Regions from separate parts of the Ralstonia edaphi genome, predicted to be linked through region 2. Evidence: predicted binding sites of a transcription regulator. Region 2 holds the regulator's gene; each other region holds the start of a gene.
The links. The regulator NrdR, encoded in region 2, represses ribonucleotide reductase genes. The targets are predictions, from matches to a motif close to CACNANATNTNGTG.
Positions count from the first base shown of each region.

Region 1 (7,704 bases), on a different contig from region 2:
CAGCCGCATGTGCGCCGAAGGCAAGCGCCCGATCTGCCAGGACACCGGCATCGTGACCGTGTTCCTGAAGGTCGGCATGAACGTGCGCTGGGACGGCGCCACGATGAGCCTCGAAGACATGGTCAACGAAGGCGTGCGCCGCGCGTACAACGACGTCGACAACAAGCTGCGCGCCAGCGTGCTGGCGGATCCGGCCGGCAAGCGCACCAACACGAAGGACAACACCCCGGCCGTGATCAACATGTCGATCGTGCCGGGCGACACGGTGGACGTGATCGTCGCGGCCAAGGGCGGCGGCTCCGAAGCCAAGTCGAAGTTCGTGATGCTGAACCCGTCGGACTCGATCGTCGACTGGGTGCTCAAGACCGTGCCGACCATGGGCGCCGGCTGGTGCCCGCCGGGCATGCTGGGCATCGGCATTGGCGGCACGGCTGAAAAGGCCATGCTGCTGGCCAAGGAAGCCCTGATGGAGCCGATCGACATTCAAGACCTGATCGCCCGCGGCCCGAGCAACCGCGCAGAAGAACTGCGCATCGAGCTGTACGAGAAGGTCAACGCGCTGGGCATTGGCGCGCAAGGCCTGGGCGGCCTGGCCACCGTGCTGGACGTGAAGATCCTGGACTACCCGACCCACGCAGCCAACCTGCCGGTCGCCATGATCCCGAACTGCGCCGCCACGCGCCACGCGCACTTCACGCTGGACGGCAGCGGCGTGGCCAAGCTGGAAGCGCCGGACCTGTCGCAATGGCCGAAGGTCGAGTGGGCACCGAACACGGAAACGTCCAAGCGCGTCGACCTGAACGCGCTGACGCCGGAAGAAGTCGCCTCGTGGAAGCCGGGCCAGACGCTGCTGCTCAACGGCAAGATGCTGACCGGCCGCGACGCCGCACACAAGCGCATCGCCGACATGCTGGCCAAGGGCGAGAAGCTGCCGATCGATTTCACCAACCGCGTGATCTATTACGTCGGCCCGGTCGACCCGGTGCGCGATGAAGTCGTTGGCCCGGCAGGCCCGACCACGGCCACGCGCATGGACAAGTTCACCGAGACGATGCTCGCCCAGACCGGCCTGATCGCCATGGTGGGCAAGGCCGAGCGCGGTCCGGTCGCCATCGAATCCATCAAGAAGCACAAGTCGGCTTACCTGATGGCCGTGGGCGGCGCGGCGTACCTGGTGTCGAAGGCCATCCGCGGTTCGAAGGTGCTGGCGTTCGAAGATCTGGGCATGGAAGCCATCTACGAATTCGATGTGAAGGACATGCCGGTCACCGTCGCGGTTGACAGCTCGGGCACGTCGGTCCACAAGACCGGCCCAGCGGAATGGCAGGCGAAGATCGGCAAGATTCCGGTCGCAGCAGGCTGATTCGTTCACTCATATCCAATATGACGACACGCGCGCAGGCCCCGGTCGGAGTCTTTGATTCCGGCCTCGGAGGACTCTCCGTCCTGCGCGCGATTCGCGCCGAACTGCCGGCCGAATCGCTTCTCTACCTGGCGGATTCCCGCCATGCCCCGTACGGGGAAAAATCCCCCCAATACATCGCCGATCGCACGCTGCGTGTGTGCGAATGGCTCGTCGATCAAGGCTGCAAGGCTTTGGTGATCGCCTGCAACACCGCCACAGCGCAGGCCGTGCACGTGCTGCGCGAAAAACTCGCGGTGCCGGTGATTGGCGTCGAGCCGGGATTGAAGCCAGCGGTTGCCACGTCGAAGAGCCGTGTGGTCGGCGTGCTCGCGACCGAAAGCACCCTGCGCAGCGAGAAATTCGCGCGCCTGCTGGCGGCTGCCTCCGGCGATTGCAAGGTGCTGAGCCAGCCCGGCTACGGCCTCGTGCCCCTGATCGAACGCGGCGATACCCACTCGCCCGCGGTGCTGGAATTGCTGCAAGCGTATCTGCAACCGATGCTCGACGCGGGCGCGGACACACTGGTGCTAGGCTGCACGCACTACCCGTTCCTGGAAGACGCCATCCGCGAGATCGCGGGCGATCGCCTGACGTTGATCGACACCGGTCACGCCGTCGCGCGCCATCTGGGCCGCACCTTGACGGCGGCGGGATTGCACGCATCGGGCCAAGCTGCATCGCCGCGCTTCATGAGCACCGGCGACGTGCTTCCGCTGCAAGCCATGGTGGCTGCATTGCTGGGAGAGGCGCCCATGGCGCAGCGCGTCGACATTGGCGATGCGCCGCTCACCCCTGGAGCGACCTCCCTCGCTTCTCAAGCTGAATAAAAAAAGCCACCTGGATAGGTGGCGTTTTTACTTTGGGCCTCAGCCGAGGTTCGGCTGCGCGGCGACTTCGGCCTCGCTTTCTTCTTCAGCCGGTTCGTACTTCGCCACCACGGCCGTGGCCAGGCTGTTGCCGATCACGTTGGTGGCCGTGCGGCCCATGTCGAAGAACTGGTCGATGCCGATGATCAGCAGCAGCCCAGCTTCGGGCAGGTGGAACATTGGCAGCGTGGCTGCCACCACCACCAGCGACGCGCGCGCCACGCCGGCCATGCCCTTGCTCGTGAGCATCAGCACCAGCAGCAGCGTGACTTGCTGCGTAAAGCTCATCTGGATGTTGTACGCCTGCGCGATGAACAGCACCGCAAAGGCCTGATACATCATCGAGCCATCGAGGTTGAACGAGTAGCCGAGCGGCAGCACGAAGCTGGCAACGCGCTTGGGCACGCCAAACTTTTCCAGTGCTTCCATCGTCTTCGGATACGCCGATTCGCTGCTCGCCGTGGCAAACGCAAGCATGGTCGGCTCACGAATCAAGCCCAGTAGACGGCCCAGCGACCGGCCCAGCAGAACATAACCGACGAAGAACAGAATGGCCCACAGCAGCGCCAGGCCCAGGTAGAACTCGCCGATCAGCTTGCCGTACGTCCACAGCACGCCCACGCCTTCCACCGTGATGGCAGCGGCCATGGCGGCAAACACGCCCAGCGGTGCAAAGCGCATCACGTAGTCGGTAATGCGGAACATCAGCTTGGTCAGCTCTTCCAGGCCGCGCCCGATCACGGTGTCCATCGGGTTCTTCATCGTCGACAGCGCGGCGCCAAAGAACAGCGAGAACACCAGGATCTGCAGGATTTCGTTGGTGGCCATGGCCTCCACGATGCTGCGCGGGAACACGTGCGTGATGAACGCCTTGAGGGTGAAGTCACCGGTCTTCAGGCCCGACGTGGCCGACACATCGGGCAACGCCAGGTTCATGTGCACACCCGGCTGGAAGAAGTTGACCAGCAGCATGCCCAGCGCCAGCGACGTGGCCGACGCGCACACAAACCAGATCATCGCGCGCAGGCCGACGCGGCCAACGGAGCGGCCACCGCTCATGCTCGCCAGGCCCGTCACCAGGGTCGAGAACACCAGCGGCGCAATGATCATCTTGATCATGCGCAGGAAGATGTCGGTGATGATGCTGAAGTACGAAGCGATGTCCTTGGCCGCCGCAGCGTCCTTGGCGTATTCGTGGCAGCCCCAGCCGACGGCAATGCCCAGCAGCATTGCCAGCCCGATGTGGGAGGTCAGACGTTTGGTGTTCAAGACTTTCTCCAAGGAATATCGTGGCCGGAGGGACGGCGCGCGACAGACGCGGATCTCATGGGGCCAAGGGCCGGCCCAAGTTCGTCACGCTTTGTAAAAAGCGACGATATTAGAGAAGCGCATGACCATCGTTATGTCGATGTTGCATAGCACCATGCAATTTCTGCATACATCGATGTGACACGATTGAGCCCGTGCTGCAATGCCGCATGGGCTGTGGATTTCGGGCGGTCCGGCGCGGATTATTGAGCGGCACGCAATGCTGTCGGGGCGTACCCATAAGCGCAGTTTTCAGCACACCGCATGCGGCGCAGGCACCACGTAAGCCGCTGATACCATCATGGGCTTACGTCAGCTACCGGAGTCCCACGATGAAAATGGCGCCCTTCGCTTTCGGCACGACCGACTGGTCCACTGTTGAACCAACCGAACACACTGGCGAGACCGGCATGGCGATCTGGCGCACCCGCTACTTTGGCGACGAGCCGAACCGCATCCGCGTACGCATGGTCGAGTACACACCGGGCTACCTGGCCGACCATTGGTGCAAGAAGGGCCACATCCTGTTCTGCCTGGATGGCGAACTGGAAACCACGCTGGAAGACGGCCGAAAGTTCACGCTCAGGCCCGGCATGAGCTATCAGGTCGGCGACGATGCCGAAGCCCATCAGTCGTACACCAGGAACGGCGCCCGGCTGTTCATCGTCGACTGACAGCGGCACGACCTGTCTGCGTCGCAAATGGCACCGGTTGACGGGGGTCAAGGGATTTAAAAATCAAGGTCTTTACGACTCACCGACCACAATATGTAGTGCTAGTCTGACTCCATACCACTAGATGGAGTACCTCATGACGGGCACACAGCTCACCAGGCAAGTCACCAAGCGCGACGGTTCGTTGGCGTCGTTCGATGCGCAAAAGATCCACCAGGCGATCGCGGCAGCCGGCCAGGCCACCGGCGAATTCGACGCCGTCGAGGCACAGCGCCTGACCACCGGCGTGGTCACACATCTCGCCCCGCTGCCCTGCCCCGGCATCGAAATCATCCAGAACTGCGTGGAAGAGGTGCTGGTCGACGCCGGCTATTGGCGCACCGCGCGCGCCTACATCGTCTACCGCGAGCAGCATGCCCGGCTGCGCTCGCTCAAGCACACGCTGGTCGATGTCGAGAGCACGATGGACGAGTACCTCGAGCAGCGCGACTGGCGCGTCAATGCCAACGCCAATCAGGGCTACAGCCTGGGCGGCCTGATCCTGAACGTGGCAGGCAAGGTCACGGCCAACTACTGGCTCTCGCATGTCTACAGCCCCGAAGCCGGGATGGCGCACCGCGAGGGCGACCTCCACATCCACGATCTCGACATGCTGTCGGGCTACTGCGCAGGTTGGTCCTTGCGGCAATTGCTGACGGAGGGATTCAACGGCGTGCCGGGCAAGGTGGAAGCGACGCCGCCGCGGCATATGTCCGCAGCGATCGGGCAGATCGTCAACTTCCTCGGCACCCTGCAAAACGAGTGGGCCGGCGCACAGGCGTTCAGCTCCTTCGATACGTACATGGCGCCGTTCATCCGGCGCGACGCGATGTCGTATGCGGCGGTCAAGCAATCCATGCAGGAGCTGATCTACAACCTCAACGTGCCCAGCCGCTGGGGGACGCAAACGCCGTTCACCAACCTCACGTTCGACTGGACGTGCCCAGCGGACCTGCGCGAACAGGTTCCGTACATCGGCGGCGAAGAGATGCCGTTCACCTACGGCGACCTCCAGCCCGAGATGGACATGATCAACCGCGCGTACATCGACGTCATGATGGCGGGCGACGCGAAGGACCGCGCATTCACGTTTCCGATTCCCACCTACAACATCACGCCCGATTTCGATTGGGAACACCCGAACACCACGCTGCTGTTCGAGATGACGGCACGCTACGGGCTGCCCTACTTCCAGAACTTCCTGAATTCCGATCTGGAGCCGCACATGGTGCGCTCGATGTGCTGCCGCCTGCAGCTCGACCTGCGCGAGCTGCTCAAGCGCGGCAACGGGTTATTTGGGTCGGCCGAGCAGACCGGTTCGATCGGGGTGGTGACGGTGAACTGCGCGCGATTGGGTTATCTCTACGCGGGCGATGAGGCGGCGCTGCTGGCGCGGCTGGATACGCTGCTTGCGCTCGGCCGCGACGTGCTGGAGGTGAAGCGCAAGTTTGTGCAGCGGCTGATCGACCAGGGGCTGTACCCGTACACGCGTCGCTACCTGGGCACGCTGCGCAACCACTTCAGCACGCTCGGCGTGAACGGCATCAACGAGATGGTTCGCAACTTCACGCACGATGCCGACGACATCACCACGCCATTCGGCCACGCCATGGCCGTGCGCCTGCTCGACCACGTGCGCCAGCGCATGACGGAATTCCAGGAGGCGACGGGACACCTTTACAACCTCGAAGCCACGCCCGCGGAGGGCACGACTTATCGCTTCGCCCGCGAAGACCGCAAGCGCTGGCCGGGCATCCTGCAGGCCGGCACGACAGCCCAGCCGTATTACACCAACTCCAGCCAGCTGCCCGTCGGCTACACCGACGACCCGTTTGAAGCACTGGCGCGCCAGGAAGCGCTGCAGAGCAAATACACGGGCGGCACGGTGCTGCATCTGTACATGAACGAAGCCATCTCCTCGCCGCAGGCGTGCAAGGAGCTCGTGCGCCGCGCGTTGGCCAACTTCCGCCTGCCGTACATCACCATCACTCCGACGTTTTCGATCTGCCCGAAGCACGGCTATCTGTCCGGCCATCACGCGTTCTGTCCGAAATGCGATGCAGAACTGCTGGCTCAGCAGCCTCACGGCAAGTGCGGGTGCGCAACGGCGGACACCCCTGGTTCTTCCACCCACCTCCATCACGAAGGAGCCTCCGTATGACTACCGTTGCACAAACCGCCAACCACACCGCTGCACTCGACGACAGCCAACGCACGCGCTGCGAAGTCTGGACCCGCGTGATGGGTTATCACCGGCCCGTCAGCTCGTTCAACATCGGCAAGCAAGGGGAATTCTGTGAACGCCGCTTCTTTGTTGAAGACCGCGCACGCTGAGCCACCGCACTGCCCGCCGCCGGCCATCGGCGGCCTGGCGCCGTTCTCCAGCGTCGACTGGCCCGGACAGCTTGCGGCAGTCGTGTTTGTCGCGGGCTGCCCGTGGCGCTGCCATTACTGCCATAACCCGCACTTGCAGACGCGGGCGCGCACGCTGGATTGGGACGATGTCTTCGCGTTTCTGCAGCGTCGCGTGGGGCTGCTCGATGCGGTGGTCTTCTCCGGCGGTGAACCGCTGAGCGAGCCTCATCTGCCGCAACTGATGCGCGACGTGCGCGCGCTCGGCTACAGGATTGGCCTGCACACCGGCGGCATTTATCCGGCGCGGCTGGCCGACGTACTGCCGCTTGTGGACTGGGTGGGACTCGACATCAAGACGAGCGCACCGCGCTACGACGCGCTCACATGCCGCCGCGGCAGCGCTGCGCCGGTCGATGCGTGCCTGGATCTTCTGCTGCAGAACGGCAGCGCATTTGAGTGCCGCACCACGTGGCACCCCGATTGGCTGCCAGAACCCGAGCTTCTTGCGCTGGCGCAAAACCTCAGCCTGCGCGGCGTGAAACACTACGCATTACAAGCCTACCGAAGTGCCCCCGGAACCCCGGCCATCACGCTGCCCAGCGAGGGCACCCAGCGCGCATTGGCCGCCTGCTTTTCTTCTTTCTGTTGCCGGTGACACCATGCAAGACCCCCTTGATGTGGGCGCTCTGCTCAAGCACAGCCCGCTGTTCCAGGACTTCGACGACGATGACATGGCCGTGCTTACGCGTGAGAGCCACGCTGTGCGCGTGTCGCGGCACGACTTCGCGTTTCACCGTGGCGATCGCGCCGATGGCTTCTATGTCGTGGTGGTCGGAGCCATCAAGCTCGTATTGCCGGGCACACACGGCCAATGCAAGGTCATCGAGTTCTTCGGACCCGGCGAGTGCTTTGGCGAGCCCTTCATGTTCCTGAACCGCCCCTATGCGGCGGACGCGCAGGCCATGGAAGACAGCCTGCTGGTCTGGATCGGCAAGCGCGCCATCGACGATGCGCTGCACGTGCATCCGCGCCTGGCGCGGCAGATGCTCGCTGGGCT
Region 1 is NZ_CATWHI010000002.1:342,864-350,567, forward strand. It holds gene R2669_RS06730 (fumarate hydratase) at 1-1,363, shown strand, start outside; gene murI (glutamate racemase) at 1,384-2,232, shown strand; gene R2669_RS06740 (dicarboxylate/amino acid:cation symporter) at 2,272-3,540, opposite strand; gene R2669_RS06745 (DHCW motif cupin fold protein) at 3,912-4,253, shown strand; gene R2669_RS06750 (ribonucleoside triphosphate reductase) at 4,390-6,453, shown strand; gene nrdD (anaerobic ribonucleoside-triphosphate reductase) at 6,450-6,626, shown strand; gene R2669_RS06760 (anaerobic ribonucleoside-triphosphate reductase activating protein) at 6,589-7,302, shown strand; gene R2669_RS06765 (Crp/Fnr family transcriptional regulator) at 7,307-7,704, shown strand, end outside.
Region 1: R2669_RS06750 (ribonucleoside triphosphate reductase) is a predicted target of NrdR. The motif match lies at 4,341-4,354, and genes of this name have one in related genera.

Region 2 (7,704 bases):
CACCGTGCGCCAGTTGTTGTTGACCTTGGCCTCGCTGATGACCGGCGTGGCGTCAACGTACAGCCGATGGGCATAGGTCGTTGAGGTCAGTTGCGCCAGATTCGGGAACACCGCATTCGGAACATAGGAGAAGACCTCTGCGCCAGTGTCGGCATTGAAGCCATGCAGCATGCCGTCGTTGGCTCCCACATAGACCATCCGCGTGCGTCCGCGATACGTGCTCAGGAACGCTGGGTATCCGGAATCACTGAAGCCGAGTGACGGGTCCCCAACAAACACGGGCGCTGATCCGATGATGTCTCCGAGCAAGCTCGTGCGAGCGCGGAACAAGCCGCTGCCGGCGCCATTACTTTCATTGGCGCGGCTGCCGCGCAGGTAGTCCAGCCGCGCTTGGCCATTGCCATCGACGGAGCCGGAGTCCGCGCTTGTGTTCAACAACGCTTGTTGCGAGCTGGAGATACCCGACCAAGTAAAGGTCGCGCCCGCAAAGGATGCATTGTTAAGCGTGTAAATCGCGCGTGTTGATGCGTTATTTGCCCTCGTTAGAACGTCGCCGGCTTCCCAAGTGGCGTTGCTGGCCACTTGCAAGCTGCCGTTGGCGAGCGTCAGTTGATAGGCGGCCAGCCGGCCGTTCCAATTTCGGTCGAAGCCCGGCGCATACACGTAGGTGCCCGTGCTCGTATTCGCCATAATGCGCGAGTTCGAGATTGCCACGCCGGACAGCGTGCCTGCGTATGAGGCGATCTGCCCGAAGATTTTCTTGATCGCGGTGATCATGGTGTCCGGCTGGCCGCCGAGAAACCAGTTGTAAGGCGTATTTGAGCCTGCGGACGATTCCCATTCGGTATTGTTGTTGACAACGGTAGTGCCGTCCTTGTCGAACGTCTTGAATGGGTTGCTGTCGCCGTTCACATCATTGAAACCGCCGTACTTAGCTGCCAGGAAGAACTGGCTTTGGCGCTGGGTTTGCCCGACCGTGCCGTTGCCGTTCTCGTTGACGTCGATTACATAGGTCGTTACGCGCGCGCTGGGCATGTCGGGCCGGAAGCCATAGGTGTGGGCCCAATACGCAATACCCGCGAGGTAATACGACGCCCAATGGGATGTCGCGTGGTCCAGATCACCCAGCAACGTGTAGTTGTGGTTTGCGTCGTTGACCAAAGGGTTGCTGTTACCTGCGGCTGGCTGGTTTGTTTCCAGCGCGCCAACCTTGTTTGTCCAGTCGCGCACATTAAAGCCGCTATAGGTGTCCGCGGCGCGCGCCGGGTCGCCTTCTCCTGTCTTTGCATTACCCGGAATGTAGTGGTCTTCGTGGGTGTTGATGTCACCGATAAGGAATACGTAGTTGCGCTGGCAAGCGTTGATCATCGGATCATCGGCCACGGATTTGCCCCAGTTGGTGTAGACCGGGTAGTTGTCCGCATACGTGGTGCTCGGCAGGCCCGAGATGGCCTCCGGCGTCGGTCCACTCGGATGGTGTTGCAGGTAGCGGATGCTCTCGTAATACATCTCGCTGACCGGGTCATAGGTCTTGTAGTTGCCCGTCGGGTTGTCCGTCGGGTTACCCATCGCTCCAATGGGCTGGTTCGGCAGTTGCACGCTCGTGCGGCCGAACTTGTTCAGGTAATTGATGACGCCGCTATTCCCTTCGGCCGCCCCCATCGGATTGACGATGAACTGACCTGTGGTCGGATTGATTTCCGCCTGCGGATTGGGACCGGCCGTGAGGTTGCGGTCTACAGCAGTCGAGCCGATGTACTTCATCGGGGCACGCAGCACGCCGCCATAGCGTTCGTTCTGGGTTGCGTTCGGATCGTTCGCACTGTCGTTCAGATACCCGAAGGCGGCAAAGCGCACGCGGTCTGCGTTCAACTGCATCTGGCCGACAGGTTTGTAGGTGCCGTTGTAGTTGAAACACAGATCGGTGCGCGTGGTGGCCTCGTTTGTGTCACAAACCTGCACCTGCACGCGGAAGGACCGACGCTCCTTCAGGTTGTTATTGCTGTCGTATTGATCGCCGTATCCACCCAGGGCGGTGCATGTGGTCGCGGGGGGCTTTTTACCACTGCCGTAGGTTGCGTAGTCTTGGTCGGCAAAGAAGATGTGGTTGCCGCAGGAAGCGATATAGAGCGATTGGTAATTGAATGGCGTGACTTTGTTCGGACTGCTTGTCGTGCCGGTACCATCAACTTTCTTGACAGGAAAATACGAGCCGCTGCGGAAGAAGTCATCGCGGAGCACGGCGCGTTGCAGCACAGTCTGGGTCGGCGAGTCGATAATGCGGTCACCGCCGGTCATTGCCATGCGGAACTCGTCAATGGCAGAGGATGCGGCCCAGTTCATGAAGTTGCCCGAGAAGTTGCCCGAGCATTCGAACGACGATGAGGCCGGCCCAGCGATCACGAAGTAGCCATTAGTCGAGTCGTAGTTGTAGCACTTGGTCGAGTTGAAGTAGCCCAGATACGTCTTCTGCTTGTCGTAAGCACCACGATAGGCGGCCCCCGTCGTTGGGAATTCCACCGACAGCGACAGCATCAGGTTCGGGTGTACGTTTTGACTGCGTCCGTACAAGGGCACGGTCGAGATGTCGACAGTCGGCACGGTGCCGGCAGCGCCTAGCACGGTAAACCAGCCCAACGCCACGATGGCGAGCAGACTGCGGATGATGTTCATGATATGTGGCTCCCCCGGTAGAGCTCTTTTACATGGATTACTTGTTGTCTGGCGGTAGCAGCTTGCGATAGGTGGTCTGCAGCATCACCGGCGTTGAACTGTTAGGGCCCCATCCCACCGCCGTGATGCGGTAAAAATGCAGACTTGTTGCGCCACCAGCTGGCGGCGCTATGCCATTACTAGTATCAAGCAACAGCTCGATGATGTAGCGAGGCTTGACCGGTGGCAGCACACCCGACCCCGTCGGGAAGGGCCGGCCGGTGAAGTCCCCATAGGCGACAGTCTGCGGGTCGGTAGCTCCGGCGCTCCAGCTCACCGTTTTCCAGACAGGATTGTCGATGTCGGCAGAGGGCAGACAGAGACCACGCCCAGAGGTTGGGCCCGGCGTGCCGCTGTTGCAGGTGCCGGCCACCACAGGGAACCCTTCTGCGGATTCCGGCTGGAACTGGGCCACGCGGCTGTTTGTCGCCGTGTTATTTCCGATGTCGTACTCGGCATCGCGCAGCGCGGCTTCAGCGGCCTGAAAGGCAATGTCGGAGTCCCGCTGATTGCGGCTTATGCGCTTGGTGTCCAGTGCCATGCGAGCGCCAGCGAGCGCCAACACAGTAATCACCAACAGCATCACCAGCGCGGTAATCAGCGCGAAACCGGGGTCACGGCGACCCGAGCGCAATGAAGTCAGAAGCATCGCGGGTCGTCCTTGTAGCAAATCTGGTAATTGCGTGTCTGTACGGTGGTCGTGAACATGCGCCGCGCTGAACCCAAGTTCTGCGTGGGCTTGTACGTTCCCTCACCGTCACCGTATTGGCTGCCGAAGAGCGTGTAGCTCTGTGTTTGGCTGGTGTCCGCACTGGTATTGTTGTCCGCCCGGATCACCATCCCTATTTTCACGGCATAGACGGACTTCCAGTCATCCGGAGACATGCTCGATGCACGTTTGTAGACTTCCGGAACCGTATCGCCATCGGTCGACACGCCGTACAAAAACTGCAGCGACTCCACGCCCGGTACGAGCTGTAGGGTGACGAAGTCCTTCTCGTCCGTGGTCCCGGTAATCTCATGGCCGGCCGCGTCACGTCTACGGAACTTGCAGGCAAGGAACGAATTGCCGTTCGCCTGCTGAATAAAGAGTATCGATAGCCCGCGCTGCGTGCTAACGGTGTCGGCGCTCGTGGCTTCGGCAACGCCCTGACCTGAGCAATCGAAAATGGTGTTGTCAGGAACGGTACGGTCTGCAGCGGTGCCCGAGCCGAAAAAACGTATCTCGATGGCGTCGTTTGTCGTATTTGTGCCGCCTGTGCCGCAGGCGGTCAGGCGCTCGCCGGCAGGTGGGTTATCGCAACCATCCAGCCCGGAAATCGATGCCACATCCGGATCGTTGATGGACGGCTGCAAGGTGCCACCATCAGGGCTGGTCGGGGTGTACGCGGTTTGCCGAAGCGCGCGTGCAATGAGGCCCAATGCAAACTGGCCCCGTTCTTCCAGATTGGAACTGTCGTCGATGGTCGTGTAGGTCGACTTCGTCATCAGGTAGAACGAGACCGTCGCAACCAGTACCAGCAGCGAAATGACCAGCGCCACCATCAGTTCGACAAGCGAGAAGCCCCGCATACGATTGCGGCGATACATGGCGGATGGCATCACGACCCTCCTGCATCGACGACGATCATGGCTTGTGGCGTTGCGGTTGTGCCGTTAGCCGTGTCCCCGATCACGACATCCGAAGTCGCATTGCCTTGATCAAGCGCAGAAAAGCGCGAGACCCAGCCAATCTTGATGACGAGCGGATCGGTTGGCTGGTTCGAGCAAGGCCAAGAGAAACCGCCGGTAATCGTGTACGCGGGGCTATCGTGGCAGATCAAGGCACGGCCGCCGGGCAGCGATGTCCGCACCGCAGTCAACCACTCCGACAGGTCAAACTTCACTGCTTCCGTCGCGCATACGGCGCTACCGCTACTGCAGCCAGTAGACGTTTGAGTGAAATAGAAGTTGGTGGATGCCACGACCGCGCTCGCGGTCTGCGTATCGAAAACGTACGGCGAGCTTGCGCCGAGCATGCCTGCATTGGCCCGCATCCGGTCCGCCATATTCGACGCCAATTGCAGGGCCAGCGTGTCATACGCTCCCTGCTGCGTAAACCGATACGACTTGATTAAAAGATTGGCGACACTCAGCACGCCGACGGCCAAAATCAGCACGGCGATCAATGCTTCGAGCATGGTGAAGCCAAGCGCTTTCCCCGGCAAAGCGTGGCGCATGGTGACTCCCGCAGATTGTTCCGACCAACTATTTTTTTAATGCTTCTTTCGTCACTTATCCGGGCATGGTACGCCAAGATTGTGACAAAGTGCTACTTCTTTGCTTTGACAGCGGATTTAACCGAAATTTTGGTCGGAACGCTAGCTGGAGCCGTGGGGGAGAACGGCGTCTATTGGCGGAATTCGTCGAGCATGTCGCGAAATTCCGACACATCCTCAAAACTCCGATACACCGACGCAAACCGGATGTACCCGATCTTGTCCAGCCGCTTGAGTTCGCGCATCACGAGCTCTCCCACGCGGTCGCTGCCGATTTCCTTCTCGCCGTGGCTGAGCAGTTTTTCTTCGATGCGGGCGATGGCCTCGTCGATGGCCTCGGCGGATACGGGGCGCTTGCGCAGCGCCAGCCGCATGGAATCCTTGACCTTGTTGCGGTCGTAGTCGACGCGGCTGCCGTTCTTTTTGACGACGGCCGGAAAGAACAGCTCGATGCGTTCGTAGGTCGTGAAGCGGCGGTCGCAGGATTCGCAGCGACGGCGGCGGCGCACAGTGTCGCCTTCTTCCGACATGCGGGTATCAATCACCTGGGTGGCCGCGTGGCCGCAAAAGGGGCATTTCATGCCGGTGGTCTCCTCGGCAACCTCAAAGAACGCACTGCGCTAAAAGAACAACGCCGCGATGGCCCCTCATTCAATTCGGGGCGCATCGCGGCAGGGTACTACGTGGCCGGAAGATCCGGCCATCGGCGGATGCCTTAGCCGTAGACCGGGAACTGCTTGGTCAGCTCGGCCACCTTGGCGCGGACGGCAGCGATGTTCGCTTCGTCGTGCGGATTGTCCAGCACATCGGCGATCAGGTGGGCGACCTTCACGGCTTCCGCTTCCTTGAAGCCACGCGTGGTCATGGCCGGCGAACCGAGGCGCACGCCCGACGTCACGAACGGTTTTTCCGGGTCATTCGGAATCGCGTTCTTGTTGACGGTGATGTGTGCGTCACCCAGCACCTTCTCGGCTTCCTTGCCGGTGATCTTCTTGGCGCGCAGGTCGACCAGCATCACGTGGCTTTCAGTGCGGCCCGAGACGATGCGCAGGCCACGGGCCATCAGCGTTTCGGCCATGGCTGCCGCGTTTTTCACGACCTGTTGCTGGTACGCCTTGAATTCCGGCGACAGCGCTTCCTTGAACGCCACTGCCTTGCCGGCGATCACGTGCATCAGCGGGCCGCCCTGGATACCCGGGAAGATGGCCGAGTTGATGGCCTTTTCGTGTTCGGCCTTCATCAGGATTACGCCACCGCGCGGGCCGCGCAGGCTCTTATGCGTGGTCGTCGTGACGAAGTCTGCATGCGGCACCGGATTCGGGTACACGCCAGCGGCGATCAGGCCGGCGTAGTGCGCCATGTCCACCATGAAATACGCGCCGATCGACTTGGCGATCTTGCCGATGCGCTCGAAATCGATGCGCAGCGCAAATGCCGATGCGCCGGCGATGATCAGCTTCGGCTTCTTCTCTTGCGCGAGCGCTTCGAGCGCGTCGTAGTCGATGTCTTCCTGCGCGTTGAGGCCGTAGCTGACCACGTTGAACCACTTGCCGCTCATGTTGAGCGCCATGCCGTGGGTCAGGTGGCCGCCTTCGGCCAGGCTCATGCCCATGATCGTGTCGCCCGGCTTGAGCACGGCGAAGAACACGCCCTGGTTGGCCTGCGAGCCCGAGTTCGGCTGCACGTTGGCGGCTTCAGCGCCAAAGAGCTGCTTCACGCGGTCGATGGCGAGCTGTTCCACCACGTCCACGTATTCGCAACCGCCGTAGTAACGCTTGCCGGGGTAGCCCTCGGCGTACTTGTTGGTCAGTTGCGAGCCCTGCGCGGCCATCACGGCCGGGGAGGTGTAGTTCTCGGAGGCAATCAGCTCGATGTGGTCTTCCTGACGCTGATTTTCCTTTTGGATGGCGGCAAAGATTTCGGGATCGATCTGGTCGATCGTATAGCGGCTGCGTTCGAACATGGCGAGTGTCTGGTCTGAAACGAAACGGAAATGGCGGAGATCGGGCGAGGCGTGGGGAAACATGCGCGCGGCTTGAACGACTGCGCTCGGGGTTGGCCGATTGCAGCGGGTGTCCAAGTCACCCTGTGCTTCCCATTCGCTGCCCAGGCGAGCGGCAGGCGCCGTTGTGCATGACGCCAGAAACCTTGCGCTTCCTCGTGGTCGCTGCCCACATGTCGAAGCCGCTCAAAGCAGCTTCAGGATTCGCCAGTCGCGCAAGGTGGAATGGTTGCCCGCGAGTGTACGACAGCCCCATGGCCGCTGCAAGAAGCGGGCGTGCAGACGCGCACATTGCGGTGCAATACCGCACAACGCTTCAGGTAAACTCTGATCTTTCGTTTTTTCAGGCCCGGAGACACTTCCATGATCGTATTCGTGACCGGCGCAACGGCCGGGTTCGGCGCGGCCATCGCGCGGCGTTTCGTGCGAGAAGGCCATCGTGTGATCGCGGCAGGCCGCCGCCAGGACCGCCTTGATGCGCTCAAGGCTGAATTGGGTGACGCCGTGCTGCCGTTCGTGCTGGACGTGCTGGATGCTGATGCCGTTGCTGCGCTGCCGGGTACGCTGCCCGAGGGCTGGCGCGAAGTCGACGTGCTGGTCAACAACGCCGGTCTGGCGCTGGGCCTCGAACCGGCCCAGCGTGCTGACCTGACCGACTGGGACCGCATGATCGGCACCAACTGCTCTGGGCTGGTGCATATGACGCGTGCGTTGCTTCCGGCCATGGTCGAA
Region 2 is NZ_CATWHI010000006.1:108,713-116,416, forward strand. It holds gene R2669_RS20735 (pilus assembly protein) at 1-2,673, opposite strand, end outside; gene R2669_RS20740 (pilus assembly PilX family protein) at 2,711-3,361, opposite strand; gene R2669_RS20745 (PilW family protein) at 3,352-4,314, opposite strand; gene pilV (type IV pilus modification protein PilV) at 4,314-4,931, opposite strand; gene nrdR (transcriptional regulator NrdR) at 5,102-5,551, opposite strand; gene glyA (serine hydroxymethyltransferase) at 5,686-6,933, opposite strand; ZMP/ZTP riboswitch at 7,068-7,197, opposite strand; gene ydfG (bifunctional NADP-dependent 3-hydroxy acid dehydrogenase/3-hydroxypropionate dehydrogenase YdfG) at 7,336-7,704, shown strand, end outside.

Region 3 (7,704 bases), on a different contig from region 2:
CAGGCCACGCAGCCACGCCAGCTTGTACGTGTCATCCAGCTTCTTGCCCGACGCGCCGGCCATGTAGATGTTCAGCGACTGCGCCTGGTCGATCCACTTCTGGCGGCGCGATGCAGCTTCCACCAGCCATTGCGGTTCCACTTCGAAGGCCGTTGCGTACAGGTCGCGCAGGTCTTGCGGAATGCGGTCGATCCGGGCCAGCGAGCCGTCGAAGTACTTCAGGTCGGCGACCATCACTTCGTCCCACAGGCCGCGCGCCTTCAGGTCGCGCACCAGGTAGTCGTTGACCACCGTGAATTCGCCCGACAGGTTCGACTTGACGTACAGGTTCTGGTACGTCGGCTCGATGCAAGCGGACACGCCGATGATGTTGGAGATCGTTGCCGTCGGGGCGATCGCCACGCAGTTCGAGTTGCGCATGCCGTACTGCTTGATGCGGCCGCGCAGGCTGTCCCAGTCCATCGTCGACGACATGTCGGCTTCGAGGTAGCCGCCGCGCTCTTCGGCCAGCAGCTTGAGCGAGTCTTGCGGCAGGATGCCGCGATCCCACAGCGAGCCCTTGTAGCTGCTGTAGCGGCCACGCTCTTCGGCCAGTTCGGTCGACGCCCAGTAGGCGTAGTAGCACACGGCTTCCATCGACGTGTCGGCAAACTGCACCGCTGCCTCGCTGGCGTACGGCACACGCAGCACGTGCAGCGCGTCCTGGAAGCCCATGATGCCCATGCCGACCGGACGGTGGCGCAGGTTCGAGTCCCGTGCCTTCTTGACCGCGTAGTAGTTGATGTCGATCACGTTGTCGAGCATGCGCATGGCAGTGCGCACGGTCTTCTTCAGCTTCTCGTGATCGAGCACCACGCTGCCGTCGGCCTGCTTGACCAGGTGAGCGACCAGGTTGACCGAACCGAGGTTGCACACGGCGATTTCGCTGTCGTTGGTATTCAGCGTGATTTCCGTGCACAGGTTGGAGCTGTGCACCACGCCCACGTGCTGCTGCGGGCTGCGGATGTTGCACGGATCCTTGAACGTGATCCACGGGTGGCCGGTTTCGAACAGCATGCCCAGCATCTTGCGCCACAGCTGCAGCGCCGGCATTTTCTTGAAGAGCTTGATCTCGCCGCGCGCGACCTTGTCTTCGTAGGCCAGGTAGGCCTGCTCGAATGCCTTGCCGACCTTGTCGTGCAAGTCAGGGCAGGTGGACGGCGAGAACAGCGTCCACTCGCCACCTTCCATCACGCGCTTCATGAACAGGTCCGGAATCCAGTTGGCCGTGTTCATGTCGTGCGTGCGGCGGCGGTCGTCGCCGGTGTTCTTGCGCAGCTCCAGGAATTCTTCGATATCCAGGTGCCACGTTTCCAGGTACGCGCAGACGGCGCCCTTGCGCTTGCCGCCCTGGTTCACGGCCACGGCCGTGTCGTTGACCACCTTCAGGAACGGCACCACGCCTTGCGACTTGCCGTTCGTACCCTTGATGTGCGAGCCGAGCGCGCGCACGTTGGTCCAGTCGTTGCCCAGGCCGCCTGCGAACTTCGACAGCAGCGCGTTTTCCTTCAGCGCTTCGTAGATGCCGTCCAGGTCATCCGACACGGTGGTCAGGTAGCACGACGACAGCTGCGAGCGACGCGTGCCCGAGTTGAACAGCGTCGGCGTGCTCGACATGAAATCGAACGACGACAGCAGCTGGTAGAACTCGATGGCGCGGGCTTCACGGTCGATTTCGTTCAGCGCCAGGCCCATCGCCACACGCATGAAGAACGCCTGCGGCATCTCGATGCGGGTTTCGTTGATGTGCAGGAAGTAGCGGTCGTACAGCGTCTGCAGGCCGAGGTAGTTGAACTGGAAGTCGCGCGAGGCGTCCAGCGCGGCACCCAGCTTGGCCAGGTCGAACTGGGCCAGCTTGTCATCGAGCAGCTCGGCGTTGATGCCGCGCTTGATGAACTGCGGGAAGTAGTCGACGTAGCGCGTGCTCATTTCCGCTTGCGTGACTTCTTCGCCGAGGATTTCGCGACGGATCGTGTGCAGCAGGATGCGCGCCGTGACTTGGCTGTACGCCGGGTCCTTTTCGATCAGGGTACGGGAGGCCAGGATGGCCGAGTCGTACACCTGCGTCATCGGCACGCCTTCATACAGGTTCTTGACCGTTTCCTTGAGGATCGGCTCCGGATCCACCGCGTCGCCCAGACCTTCGCAGGCCGAGACGATCACGTTGCGCAGCGCTGCCATGTCCAGCGGGCGGGTGATGCCGCCGTCGGTCACGTTCAGGCCGATGAAGGCCGGCTGCTGCTGGGTTTCACCGGCTTGTGCGCGCTCCTGGGCGCGGCGCTCGCGGTACAGCACGTAGGCGCGGGCCACGTCGTGCTCGCCCGAACGCATCAGGGCCAGTTCCACCTGGTCCTGCACGTCTTCGATATGGAACGTGCCGCCGTTCGGGCGGCTGCGCAGCAGTGCGCGCACGACGTTCTGCGTTTGTTGGTCAACCAGCTCGCGCACACGCGCGGAAGCAGCACCCTGCCCGCCATTCACGGCGAGGAAAGCCTTGGTCATGGCCACGGCGATCTTCGAAGGCTCGAAGCTCACCACGGCGCCGTTGCGGCGAATGATCTTGTAGTCCGCGTAGCCAGTGCTGGGGGCAGCGGCCGTGCCGCCAGCGCTTTGCGCAAATTGGGAGGGGTTGGCGGTGCCGGAGTGGATTTCTGGTTGGGCCGTCTGCATGTGGACTCCTGTTGAACCGTTCGTTTTATTGGCTCGCCGATGGGTGAAACACCTTGGCGAACCCTTGCGCCATGCGGAGAAATGAGACGGAAAAGACCCCTGCCTTTCCTCAGCCCCCAAGCGCCGGCTCGACCTGCCGTACGCCCGCCCCCGCGTGGCGCTGAAATAAGAATCCCGGAAAGCGACCACTACATCTAGTGCTCAACTCCGGGATTGACGCTAAGTATAGTGGCCCAATCGAATTTGCCTAGACTTGACAGGTGGGGGCAGATGGCTATTTTTCACCCGCAACTGCGGTGCCGCAAACCCGCTACGCCAGTCTGCACAAAGGGTCGGCGGGACTGGCGTGCGGCGTCGCAATGACCGTCTCTCCAGAATAATTCTTTCTATCGACGTCACAAGTTCAATAGACGTCACCTCATCTACGGTAGGGGTATGTGTGCGGCGCACTGCACCGGTGCATGCGTGCCGCGCGCCGGGGCATTCCCCGACATTCCTCCGCTCAAGAAATCCGAATAGCCGCATCAGCATTCTTGCCGCGGCTGTCACTTGAGCGACAGGCCTCCACCCTACGCTTCGGTCGCATTGCAGGGAGCGCAATCACAGCGGCGAGACACCGAGCGCCGCGCACAACGACCGAGGAAATTGACATGGCTTGGAATCACCCCGCCCGGCGCCTGCTGACGGCCGCGCTGAGCACGACCGTGGCCGCGACGCTGGCGACCACATTGACCGCATGCGGCGGGGGCGACGGCGGCCCCATCGCCAACCAGGGCAGCACCGACACACCATCCACCAGCGCCAGCAAGAAGGTGCTGGTGGTCGGCGTGGACGGCGCCACCTATGCGCAGGTACAGAGCGCGCTCTTGCAGCGCAGCCTGCCGAACCTGGGCGCGCTGGCGGTGATGCCGGCATCGACCGGCGGCACGCTGGGCACCACCACCGCCCAGCCGCCGCTGGACACACCCAGCTGGGCCACCGTGCTGACCGGTGCCTGGCAAAACCGCCACGGCGTGACGGACGACACCGTCACCACCCTGGCCGCCCCAAGCGTGTTCAGCTACGCGCGCAACGCCGCAAAGGCAGCCGGCACCACGCAACGGCTGGGCGCTGCCGTCAGCTCGGCCACACTGCCCGCGCTGCTCAAGGCCGATCAGCAAGCCGGCAATCTCGACACGCTCGTCGACTGCGCCCAGGTGGACACCTGCGTGACGCAGAACAGCGTGAAGCTCGTGCAGTCCGGCTACGACGTCGTCTTCGCGCAATACACCGCGCCGGCCGCCGCCGCGCTGGCTTCGGGCCTGCAGAGCGATGCGTACACCGCTGCGCTGGCCAACCTCGACCAGGCGCTCGGCACACTGCAGGCCGCCATCGCCCAGCGCCGCACCGCCAACCCGAACGAAGACTGGCTCGTTGTCGTCACCACCAGCCACGGCCTGGACGCCACGGGCGCCACCACGTCGGCGCCGACGCTGGAAAACCGCACCGCCTTCATCGCCCTGAACAAGCCGGTCAACGCCGTGCTCGGCAAGACCGGCATGGCGGCGCCCACGTCGGAAGCCACGCTGGCCGCGCTGCCGAGCGAGGCCGACATCGTGCCGACGGTGCTGGCGCAATTGAACGCCGCCGTGCCGGCAACCGCCCATAAGTTGGACGGCACGGCGCTCACCGCCAACGCGATCGGGGTGCGCAACCTCCAGAGCACCGTGGGTGCGTACAACGCCTCGCTGGTGCTGAACTGGCAAAACCCGACCGCTGCCAGCGGCCCGATCACCGTGCTGCGCGACGGCAAGCCCGTTGCCACGCTGCCCGCCACGGCCACGCAGTACACCGACAGCAACATCGCCACCGCCAGCGGCATCTACCGCATCAACTACACGCTGGTGCGCAACAACGTGCCGGTGTCGATGCTCGCGCAGATCAGCTACGTTGCGCCAACGCCGCTGGCCACCTCGCTCACCAACGGCCTGGCGGCGTACTACAGCTTTGATCCGCTGCCGCCGACTGACCGAAAAGCCAGTTCGGCGATCGGCCCGTGGGTGGCCGGCACCGACGGCGGCTCCGCAACGGCCGACCCGTTTGGCGGCACGGCGCTTTCGGTCGATTCGCGCATCGACGCCTACAAGCTCACGCAGAACGGCGCCGACATCGCGCTAAGCCCGCAATTCACCATCGGCTTCTGGTTCAAGTCGGATTGCACACAGGGCAACGGCACCGGCGAGCCGATCCTCGCCAACAAGGACTACACGTCCGGCGCGAATGCGGGCATCGCGTTCGGCCTGTTCGGCGGCTGCGAGGTGCGCTTCAACCTGGGCAGCGGCGGCAAGCGCGACGACATCCAGGGCATGAAGTTCAGCGCCAACCAATGGGCGTATCTAGCCCTGTCGGTCGACGCGCAGGCCAAGCGGTTCAGCGCGTACATCCTTGATCCGGTGTTGGGCGTACAGAAGGTGGAAGACAAGGCCATCGCGAACACCGACGTCACGAAGCTCAATGGCCTGGCCACCAAGGTCTGGGGCCTGAACGACGACGCCACGCACAACTACGTGCCCAACAACCCGGGCTCGCTCAAGGGCGTGATGGCCTACGACGACCTCGCCATGTGGACGCGCCGGCTGACGCTGGACGAACTCAAGACGATCAACGGTTCGCACCAGCCGCTGTCGTCGCTGAACCCCTGACCTCCTCCCCCAACCCGAACGAGACCGCTCATGAAGCCCTTCATCCACCCTCTCGCGCGGCCGCACCGGCTGGCCGCCGTGCTGCTGTGCGCCGCCACCTTGTCGCTGTCGGCCTGCGGCGGCGATTCGAACGATGGCACGCCCGGTACCGGCACTGGCCCCGGCGCCACTCAGCCCGATCAACCCGGCCAGCCGCCGGCCAACAAGCCGACCCTGCACTGCGCTCCGTAACGCGCGGCTTCCCATCGACTTGCGTTTGAGACCGACATGACTTCCGACACGAACCACGCCAACAACGGCAGCCGCCGCAACTTCCTCAAGATGGCCAGCACGGGGGCGATTTCCGCCGCTGCGCTCGCCGCCTTCCCGCCGTCGATCCGCCGCGCGCTGGCCATTCCCGCCAACAACGCCACCGGCACGATGCGCGACGTTGAACACGTGGTGATCCTGATGCAGGAGAACCGCTCGTTCGACAACTACTTCGGCACGCTGCAAGGTGTGCGCGGCTTTGGCGACCGCTTCCCCATCCCGCTGGCCGGCGGCCTGAACGTCTGGCAGCAGACCTACGTGCCAAGCAGCGGACCGAGCCGCACGGTGCTGCCGTACTACCTCGACAGCAGCGCCGGCAACGCGCAGCGCGTGTCTGGCACGCCGCACAGCTACCCCGATGCGCAGAACGCGTGGGACCTCGGCCGCATGAGCAAGTGGCCGACCTACAAGCAGACGCAGTCGATGGGCTATTACAAGCAGGCCGAGCTGGACTTCCAGTTCGCGCTGGCCAACGCCTTCACGCTGTGCGATGCGTACCACTGCTCGTTCCACGGCGGCACCAACACCAACCGGCTGTTTCACTGGACAGGCACGAACGATCCGACCGGCGCGGCGGGCGGCCCCGTCATCGACAACAGCGGCGACCACCTCGACGCCAGCGTCACGTACAACTGGACGACCTACCCCGAGCGCCTGCAGGCGGCCGGCGTGTCGTGGAAGGTCTACCAGAACATGCCGGACAACTTCACCGACAACCCGCTCGCCGGCTTCAAGGCCTACCGCGATGCCAACGCCGCGCGCGGCAACCTGGCCGACGGCAGCCCGTTCCCGCCGTACACGCCGGCCGACGAAACCGTCAGCCCGCTCATCAAGGGCGTCGGCAACACCATGCCCGACGGCGGCTTCCTGCAGGCCTTGAAGGACGACATCGCCGCCGGCCAGCTGCCGCAGGTGTCGTGGATCGTCGCGCCGGCCACGTATTCCGAGCACCCGGGCCCGTCGAGCCCCGTGCAGGGCGCGTGGTACACGCAGGAAGTGCTCAACGCGCTCACCGCCAACCCGGCCGTGTGGAGCAAGACCGTGCTGTTCATCAACTTCGATGAGAACGACGGCTTCTTCGACCACGTGCCGCCACCCGCAGCACCCGCCTATGACAACGGCGTGCTGGCCGGCAAGTCGACGGTGAGCACCGCCGGCGAATATCACACGGACCAACACCCCTACGGCCCCGGCCCGCGCGTGCCGATGTACATCGTTTCGCCGTGGAGCCGCGGCGGCTGGGTCAACTCGCAGGCGTTCGATCACACCTCGGTGCTGCGCTTCCTGGAGCTGCGCTTCAACGTCAAGGAGCCGAACATCAGCGCGTACCGCCGCGCGGTGCTGGGCGACCTGACCAGCGCCTTCAACTTCGTCAACCCGAACACCGAAACGCTGCCGACGCTGCCCAGCCGCGACAAGGCAACCGCCGACTCGATCCGCACCGCGCAAGGGTTGAAGCCGCAGGTGCCGCTGCCCTCCGTCACGGCGCAGCAGATGCCGACGCAAGCCACCGGCACCCGCCCCTCCCGCGCCTTGCCGTACGAACTGCACGTCAGCGCGCGCGAAGACGCCACCAACCGCGCGCTGCGCCTGATCTTCAGCAACACCGGAACGGCGGCCGCCGTCTTCCACGTGTACGACCGCCTGCATCTGGACCGCGTGCCGCGCCGCTATGCGGTCGAGCCCGGCAAGATGCTCGACGACACCTGGGACGTGTTCACCGCTGACAAGGGCAAGTACGACCTGTGGGTGCTCGGCCCGAACGGCTTCCACCGCGCGTTCTCGGGCGATGTGAGCGCCGTGTCGGCGGCGGGTTCGAGCGCGCCCGAAATCCGCGTGTGCTACGACCTGGCCAACGCCGAGGTCTACGTGACGATGATGAACACCGGCACCGCCGGCTGCACCTTCACCGTCAAGCCGAACGCGTACCGCAACGACGGCCCGTGGACGTTCGACATCCCGGCCGGCAAGCAGCTCGACCAGCACTGGCCGATCGCGCGCCAGG
Region 3 is NZ_CATWHI010000010.1:12,217-19,920, forward strand. It holds gene R2669_RS23970 (ribonucleoside-diphosphate reductase subunit alpha) at 1-2,709, opposite strand, end outside; gene R2669_RS23975 (alkaline phosphatase family protein) at 3,360-5,390, shown strand; gene R2669_RS23980 (hypothetical protein) at 5,421-5,621, shown strand; gene R2669_RS23985 (phosphocholine-specific phospholipase C) at 5,658-7,704, shown strand, end outside.
Region 3: R2669_RS23970 (ribonucleoside-diphosphate reductase subunit alpha) is a predicted target of NrdR. The motif match lies at 2,896-2,909, and genes of this name have one in related genera.